2 regions of the Arthrobacter sp. sptzw42 genome follow, and region 1 is predicted to be linked to the other one. Evidence: riboswitches for the same ligand, from Rfam matches in the RefSeq annotation. Region 1 holds a riboswitch; the other holds the start of a gene.

The links. A riboswitch is a leader RNA that binds a small molecule or an ion and turns the genes downstream of it on or off. The one in region 1 is predicted to bind glycine.
Region 2: it holds a riboswitch for glycine, as region 1 does, so the genes downstream of both, gcvP (aminomethyl-transferring glycine dehydrogenase) here and gcvP (aminomethyl-transferring glycine dehydrogenase) in region 1, are expected to answer to the same signal.

The regions. Positions count from the first base shown of each region.
Region 1 covers NZ_JBNHEX010000003.1:327,188-330,589, reverse strand. The annotation lists gene gcvP (aminomethyl-transferring glycine dehydrogenase) at 1-1,689, opposite strand, end outside; glycine riboswitch at 1,742-1,848, opposite strand; glycine riboswitch at 1,850-1,947, opposite strand; gene AC5RT4_RS05570 (DoxX family protein) at 2,146-2,709, opposite strand; gene AC5RT4_RS05565 (dihydrolipoyl dehydrogenase family protein) at 2,958-3,402, shown strand, end outside.
Region 2 covers NZ_JBNHEX010000012.1:87,561-90,962, reverse strand. The annotation lists gene AC5RT4_RS14565 (MFS transporter) at 1-428, opposite strand, end outside; gene AC5RT4_RS14560 (TetR/AcrR family transcriptional regulator) at 494-1,033, shown strand; glycine riboswitch at 1,123-1,221, shown strand; gene gcvP (aminomethyl-transferring glycine dehydrogenase) at 1,401-3,402, shown strand, end outside.

The DNA of each region.
Region 1 (3,402 bases):
GGAGCCGGCGTTCGGCTGGATGGACACCTGGTCGTACCCGGTGATCTCCGCAAGATCCGCTTCAAGCCCGGAAATCAGCTCACGCCAGCCCTCGGTCTGGGAATCCGGAGCGAACGGGTGGATGGAGGCGAACTCCGGCCAGGAGATAGCTTCCATCTCGGCCGTGGCGTTCAGCTTCATGGTGCAGGAGCCCAGCGGGATCATGGTGCGGTCCAGTGCCAGGTCCCGGTCCGAAAGACGGCGGATGTAACGCAACAGCTGTGTTTCGGAGCGGTGGGTGTTGAACACCGGGTGCTGCAGGTAGGTGGAGGTGCGCAGCACCGGTTCGGGCAGTTCGAACCCGGACGCCTCCACAACCGGACCGGCGCCAAAGGCGACAACAACCGCGGAGAGGACCTCCGGCGTCGTGGTTTCATCGACTGACACGCCAACTGTGTCCGCATCGATGAGGCGCAGGTTGATGCCGCGGGCTTCGGCGGCAGTGATCACTTTGGCGGCCTTGCCGGGCACGCGGACGGTGACGGTGTCGAAGAAGGTGTCGGACACCAGTTCGCGGCCGGCAATCTTCAGCGTGGTGGCCAGGGCGCGGGCGTTGTTGTGGACGGTTTCGGCGATGGCCTTCAGGCCGTCGGGGCCGTGGTAGACGGCGTAGAACGACGAAACGATAGCCAGAAGCGCCTGCGCGGTGCAGATGTTGGAGGTGGCCTTCTCGCGGCGGATGTGCTGCTCGCGGGTCTGAAGGGCCAGGCGGTAGGCGGGGACACCGGCGTCGTCCTTGGACACACCGACAATGCGGCCCGGAAGGGTGCGCTCCATGCCCTGGCGGACGGCCATGTAGGCGGCGTGCGGGCCGCCGAAGAACAGCGGGACACCCAGGCGCTGGGTGGAGCCGACGGCGATGTCCGCGCCCTGCTCGCCCGGCGGGGTGATGAGGGTGAGGGCCAGGAGGTCGGCGGCGACGGTGACCAGCGCGCCGCGGTCTTTCGCCTCGGCGATGACGGCGGACTGGTCCCAGACGCGGCCGGAGACGCCGGGCTGCTGGAGGACCAGGCCGTTGATGTCGCCGTCGGGCAGGCCGTCCGCGAGATCGGCGATTTCCACTTCGAACCCGAGGGCCTCCGCGCGGCCCAGCACAATGGCGATGGTCTGCGGGAGGAGGTCGGCGTCCAGGACGGTCTTGCCGTCCTTGGCCGTCTTGGACTTGTTGGCCCTACGCATCAGGAGGACTGCTTCGGCCACGGCGGTGGCTTCGTCGAGGAGGGAGGCGTTGGCCACCGGGAGTGCGGTGAGGTCCTGGACCATGGTCTGGAAGTTCAGCAGCGCCTCGAGCCGGCCCTGGGAGATCTCGGGCTGGTACGGCGTGTAGGCGGTGTACCAGGCGGGTGCTTCGAGGATGTTGCGGCGGATCACCGGCGGGGTCACGGTGTCGTAGTAGCCCTGGCCGATCATCTGCACGGCCATCTTGTTCTTGCCCGCAAGCTTGCGGAGCTCGGCGAGGACCTGGACTTCGCTCAGGGCGCTTTCGAGGGTGAGCGGCGTGTCCTGGCGGATGGAATCGGGGACCGCACTGTCAACGAGGCCATCAACGCTGTCGTAGCCAACGGCCTTGAGCATGGTGTCGATGTCGGACTGGCGGCGCGCGCCGATATGGCGGTCTGCGAAGGTGGTAGGGGACGAATGAACCGTCATGAGAGGAACTCCATAATTCAGGTGGCGCCTAAGCTCCACGTTGATTCGGGTTCCTCCCCGCTCTGTATCGGACCTGAGAGTTTTGCGTTGCCCTGCGTTTTGCAGAGCGCCACTTGCACCGTCGGTGAGCCCGGTTGCCCGGACTGCTTTCCAGAGTTGCCTTGCCGCGGCGGTACGTGGGCCTGAGAGATTCCTGGGGAGGATTTGCTCCTACGGCGCCTGCAGAACGTACCGGCAGGACTCTCCCGCCGCAGATCATCAGCACATGTCACTGTTCGGTGACACGGCTCACACGTTACCGTGTTAGGGCGCGGGATGCAAAATTACCGTCCGATGGTTCGGGAATTCTGCCCCTTACCCGGCCGCCCATCGCAAGTGGACGACGGCGGGATGTCCCACGCCGTCGACAGTCACGGCGGGATGTGCCCGCCGTCGACAGTCGCGGCGTGCAGTCCCTCAGCCTTCTTCCGGCGCGGTGGCTACAGCCGGCGCCTGCGCGTCGGCTGCCAGGGCTTTGCGCCGGCGGTAAATCTGGATGCCCATGGCTGCGGGGATCACAGCCAGAGCGGTGGCGCGCATCCAGGGCCGGTCCAACACGTGACCGGTTAATGCGTCCAGGGAGAAGGGGCCGGAACCACCGATAGTGAACGCCACTGCCGCCAAACCCAGGACCGCCGGGTACTCCAGGCCGCCCTCAGTGGCAAAAAAGCCGTTCGGCGCGTGAACGCTTGCAGCCACACCCATCGTGGTTGCAGCGGCGGCGCCGGCGGCAGGGGTAGCCAGGCCCAGGGCCAAGGCAACACCTGCTCCAGCTTCACCTACACCGGCGAGGATTGCGCTGGGTTTTGCGGGACGGAAACCCATGGCGTGCATGCCCTTGCTGGTACCTTCGAGCCCTCCCCCGCCGAACCACCCAAAGAGTTTTTGGGATCCGTGGGCAATAAGAACACCTCCAAGCGCAACCCTGAAAAGGCTTTGCGCCGCGGCTGCTGCCTCAGGACTGGTTGTTACGTGGCTCATCAGACTCCTCCTTGGGTTGGCTGTGCCGGTGCTGTACCTTGCCATTTTGACGTAGAAAGCCACCACTGCACCCCTTCAATTTCCTGCGAAGAAGTTCCTGCTCCTTGGAGTGCGTTCTTCTGCCGAGCACGTAACCCGCGCAGAAGGCCAGGACAAGCAGCCCGACGACGGCGAGCGCCAGGCTGATCTACGTTCCCCCTGACGAAGTGCGTGCCGCATGGGGCAGGATGGGTGCCAAGGGAGGCGTTATGGATTTTGATGTCCTGGTAGTCGGAGCCGGACCGGCGGGCATGGCTGCCGCAACACGGGCAGCGGAGCTGGGTGCACGTACCGCCGTTGTTGAGCGTGCCCGGCTGGGCGGCACCTGCGTGAACTCAGGTTGCGTGCCCACGCGGGTGCTGGCGAAGACTGCGCGGTTGTACAGGGAAGTGCGCACCGCCCGGGACTACGGAATTGTGGTCCACGAGCCTGCGGTGGACTGGCCGCAGCTGGTCCGGCGGGTGCAATCGACCGTGGACCGCGTACTTGACGCCAAAGCGTACAACGAGGCCATGCGGCAACTGGACATCACGTTCCTTCAAGGGGATGCAGCGTTCAGCGAGCCGCAGGAAATGTTGATCGGCGGGCGCCCGGTTACCGCTGCTTCGGTCATCCTGTGTGTGGGCGGAAGTGCCCGGAGGCTGCCCATCCCGG
Region 2 (3,402 bases), on a different contig from region 1:
ATCAAGGACAGGGTGGAGGGCATCAGCATTGCCCCGAAAAAGCCCAGCGCGGCCCGTCCGGCTATCAGCCAGCCGGCGTCGGGTGCGAAGGCGGTTACTGCTGATACTGCCGCGAAACCAATGCTGCCGGTAATGAGCAGCCGGCGGCGTCCGATCCTGTCGCCGAGGCTTCCCATTACCACCAGCAGCCCGGCCAGCACCAGCGGGTAGGCGTCCACAATCCATAGGAGTTCCACTCCCGTGGTGCCCAGCGCACTGGCTATGGCGGGCAGCGCGAAGGTCAGCGCCGTATTGTCCACGGCAACCAAAAGAACCGGAAACATCAGGAGGGCCAGTGCGAGCCAATCGCGGCTGCCGCCGTTCGCAGAACCGGCGCGCCGCACGGTGGTGGCGGTGATGTTCGATGGGGAAGCAGGGGAAGACATCATCCTGGAACTATACCGTCCGGACGGTACAGTTAAGAAACCGGCCGCGACAATGCATGATGGAAGCCATGCCCCGAAAACCTGTAGCGCGAGACGCTGTCCTGGACGCCTTCGAAGAACTCCTGATTGACGTGGGCGAAAGGGCAGCCACCTTGGAGGCGGTGGCCAAGCGGGCCGGTGTTTCCAAAGGCGGCCTGCTGTACCACTTTCCCAACAAGGACGCCCTGATCACCGCCACCCTGGAACGGCTGGACCGGCTCGCAGGGGAAGATTTCGCTGTCATGGCGGCCGCGCCGGAGGGGGCGGCGGCGTACTTCATCCGGTCCTCGCTCTGGTCTGACACCCCTATGGACCGTTCCTTTGTGGCCGCAACGCGCCTGGCTGAGGTAGCCCATGAAGATGCCCGGCGCCGCTTTGCCGCCATCCAGCAGCAATGGCTGGACCTCATCGGCAAGGACGTTGGCGCGCCGATGGCAAAAGCAGTGCTGTACATGGGGGACGGGCTGTACTTCAACGCCATGTGGGAAAGCGGGCCATCGGGAAACCCCGCTGACAGGCAGGCGGAGGTGGACGAACTCCTTGCCGCCGTCCACCGGCTGAGGGGTTAGCCGGTATTTGCTCCTGCGCCCGGGGCGTAGGAGAATTGGCCATGTGCGGGCCGTGACCGGCCGCAAGAAAAAACAAAATGAATAGCCTTTGATCTGCGGCGGGAGAGTTCTGCCGGAAGGTACTGGCAGGCGCCGTAGGAGCAATACCTCCCCAGGAATCTCACAGGCCCATGTACCGCCGCGGCGAGGCAACTCTGGAAAGCAGCAGGCTGTCCGCAGAGGCATCCGGAATTTGGATACCAGGACTGCTGTGCTCACCGACGGTGCAAGCGGGCAGGCGGAAGCCGGCGTCGCGGAAACTCTCAGGTCCAATACAGAGCGGGGAGGGACCCGAATCGATGCGGCATACCCTGACGCCGCCATAACCATGGAGTTCCTCGTGACTGTATCCTCGGCCTCCGCCACTGCCGCCACCGCAGGCCACGCTTCTTCAGCTGCGGCCGCCGCTTTCGTTGACCGGCACATCGGCGCCCGCCGGGAAGACGACGTCGCCACCATGCTCAAGGCCATTGGCTACGACACCGTGGACGCGCTGGTTGACACCGCCGTCCCCAAGGACATCCGGCAGGACACTGCACTGGAACTGGCAGGCGCGCTCAGCGAGGTGGAGGCGCTGGCTGAACTGCGAAGGCTCGCAGCCAAAAACAAGACCGCCGTGCAGATGATCGGCCAGGGGTACTACGACACCGTGACGCCCCCGGTGATCCGCCGCAACATCCTTGAGGGCCCGGCCTGGTACACCGCCTACACCCCCTACCAGCCCGAGATTTCCCAGGGCCGCCTGGAGGCGCTGCTGAACTTCCAGACCATGGTCCAGGACCTGGTGGGCCTGCCGATCGCGAACGCTTCCCTGCTGGACGAAGCAACCGCGGTGGCCGAGGCCGTCCTGATGATGCGCAGGGCAAATAAGAATACAGAAGCCCGCGACGGCAAGACGGTGTTGGATGCCGACTGCCTGCCGCAGACCATCGCCATCGTCAGGGGCCGCGCCGAGGCGCTGGGTTTTGAGGTTGAGGTCGCAGACCTCTCCAAGGGCCTGCCCGACGGCGTCATCAACGGTGTGGTGCTCCAGCAGCCCGGTGCTTCCGGCCGGGTCTTCGACCACACCGCCGTGATCGCCGACGCCAAGGAGCGCGGTGCCCTGGTGACAGTGGCGGCCGACCTGCTCGCCCTGACCCTCATCACGCCTCCGGGGGAGCAGGGCGCGGACATCGCCGTCGGCTCTGCCCAGCGCTTCGGCGTCCCGCTGTTCTACGGCGGACCGCACGCCGCCTACATGGCCGTGCAGAAAGGCCTGGAGCGTTCCATGCCCGGCCGCCTGGTGGGTGTTTCCAAGGATTCCGCCGGGGTTCCTGCCTACCGCCTGGCCCTGCAGACCCGCGAGCAGCATATCCGCCGCGAGAAGGCCACCTCCAACATCTGCACCGCCCAGGCGCTGCTGGCCATTGTGGCCTCGATGTACGCCGTCTACCACGGCCCGGAGGGACTGAAGGCGATCGCCCGGTCCGCCCACGCGCACGCCAGGATCCTCGCCGCTTCCCTTGAAGGCGCCGGCTTTGAGGTGCTGCACAGGAGCTTCTTCGACACCGTCACCGTCTCCGCGCCCGGCAAGGCTGCGGGCATCGTGGCTGCCGCCGAGGCCAAGGGCATCAACCTGCGCAGTATCGACGCGGACACGGTGGGCTTCTCCACCGATGAGACCACGACGCCGGATGTCGTCGACGGCGTCCTGGCCGCCTTCGGTGCCCCGCCGGCAGAGGTGACAGGAGCGTTTGTCCTGGACGCCGCCGTCGAGCGCTCCTCGGACTTCCTGCAGCATCCGGTGTTCAACACCTACCGCTCGGAGACGCAGCTGCTGCGTTACATCCGGAAGCTTTCAGACCGGGACCTGGCGCTGGACCGCACCATGATCCCGCTGGGCTCCTGCACCATGAAGCTGAACGCCACGGCCGAGATGGAAGCTATCTCCTGGCCGGAGTTCGCCTCCATCCACCCCTTTGCCCCGGACTCGCAGACCGAGGGCTGGCGTGAGCTGATATCCGGGCTCGAAGCGGATCTTGCGGAGATCACCGGATACGACCAGGTGTCCATCCAGCCGAACGCCGGCTCCCAGGGTGAGCTCGCGGGCCTGCTTGCCATCCGTGGCTACCACCACTCCCGTGGGGACCAGCAACGGAACGTCTGCCTGATCCCGGCGTCGGCCCACGGCACGAACGCGGCCTCCGCCGTCCTCGCGGGCATGAAGGTGGTGGTGGTCGCCACCGCGGCCGACGGCACCATTGACCACGCCGATCTGTACGCCAAGATCGAGGCCAACAAGGACGGGCTGTCCTGCATCATGATCACCTACCCGTCCACCCACGGTGTGT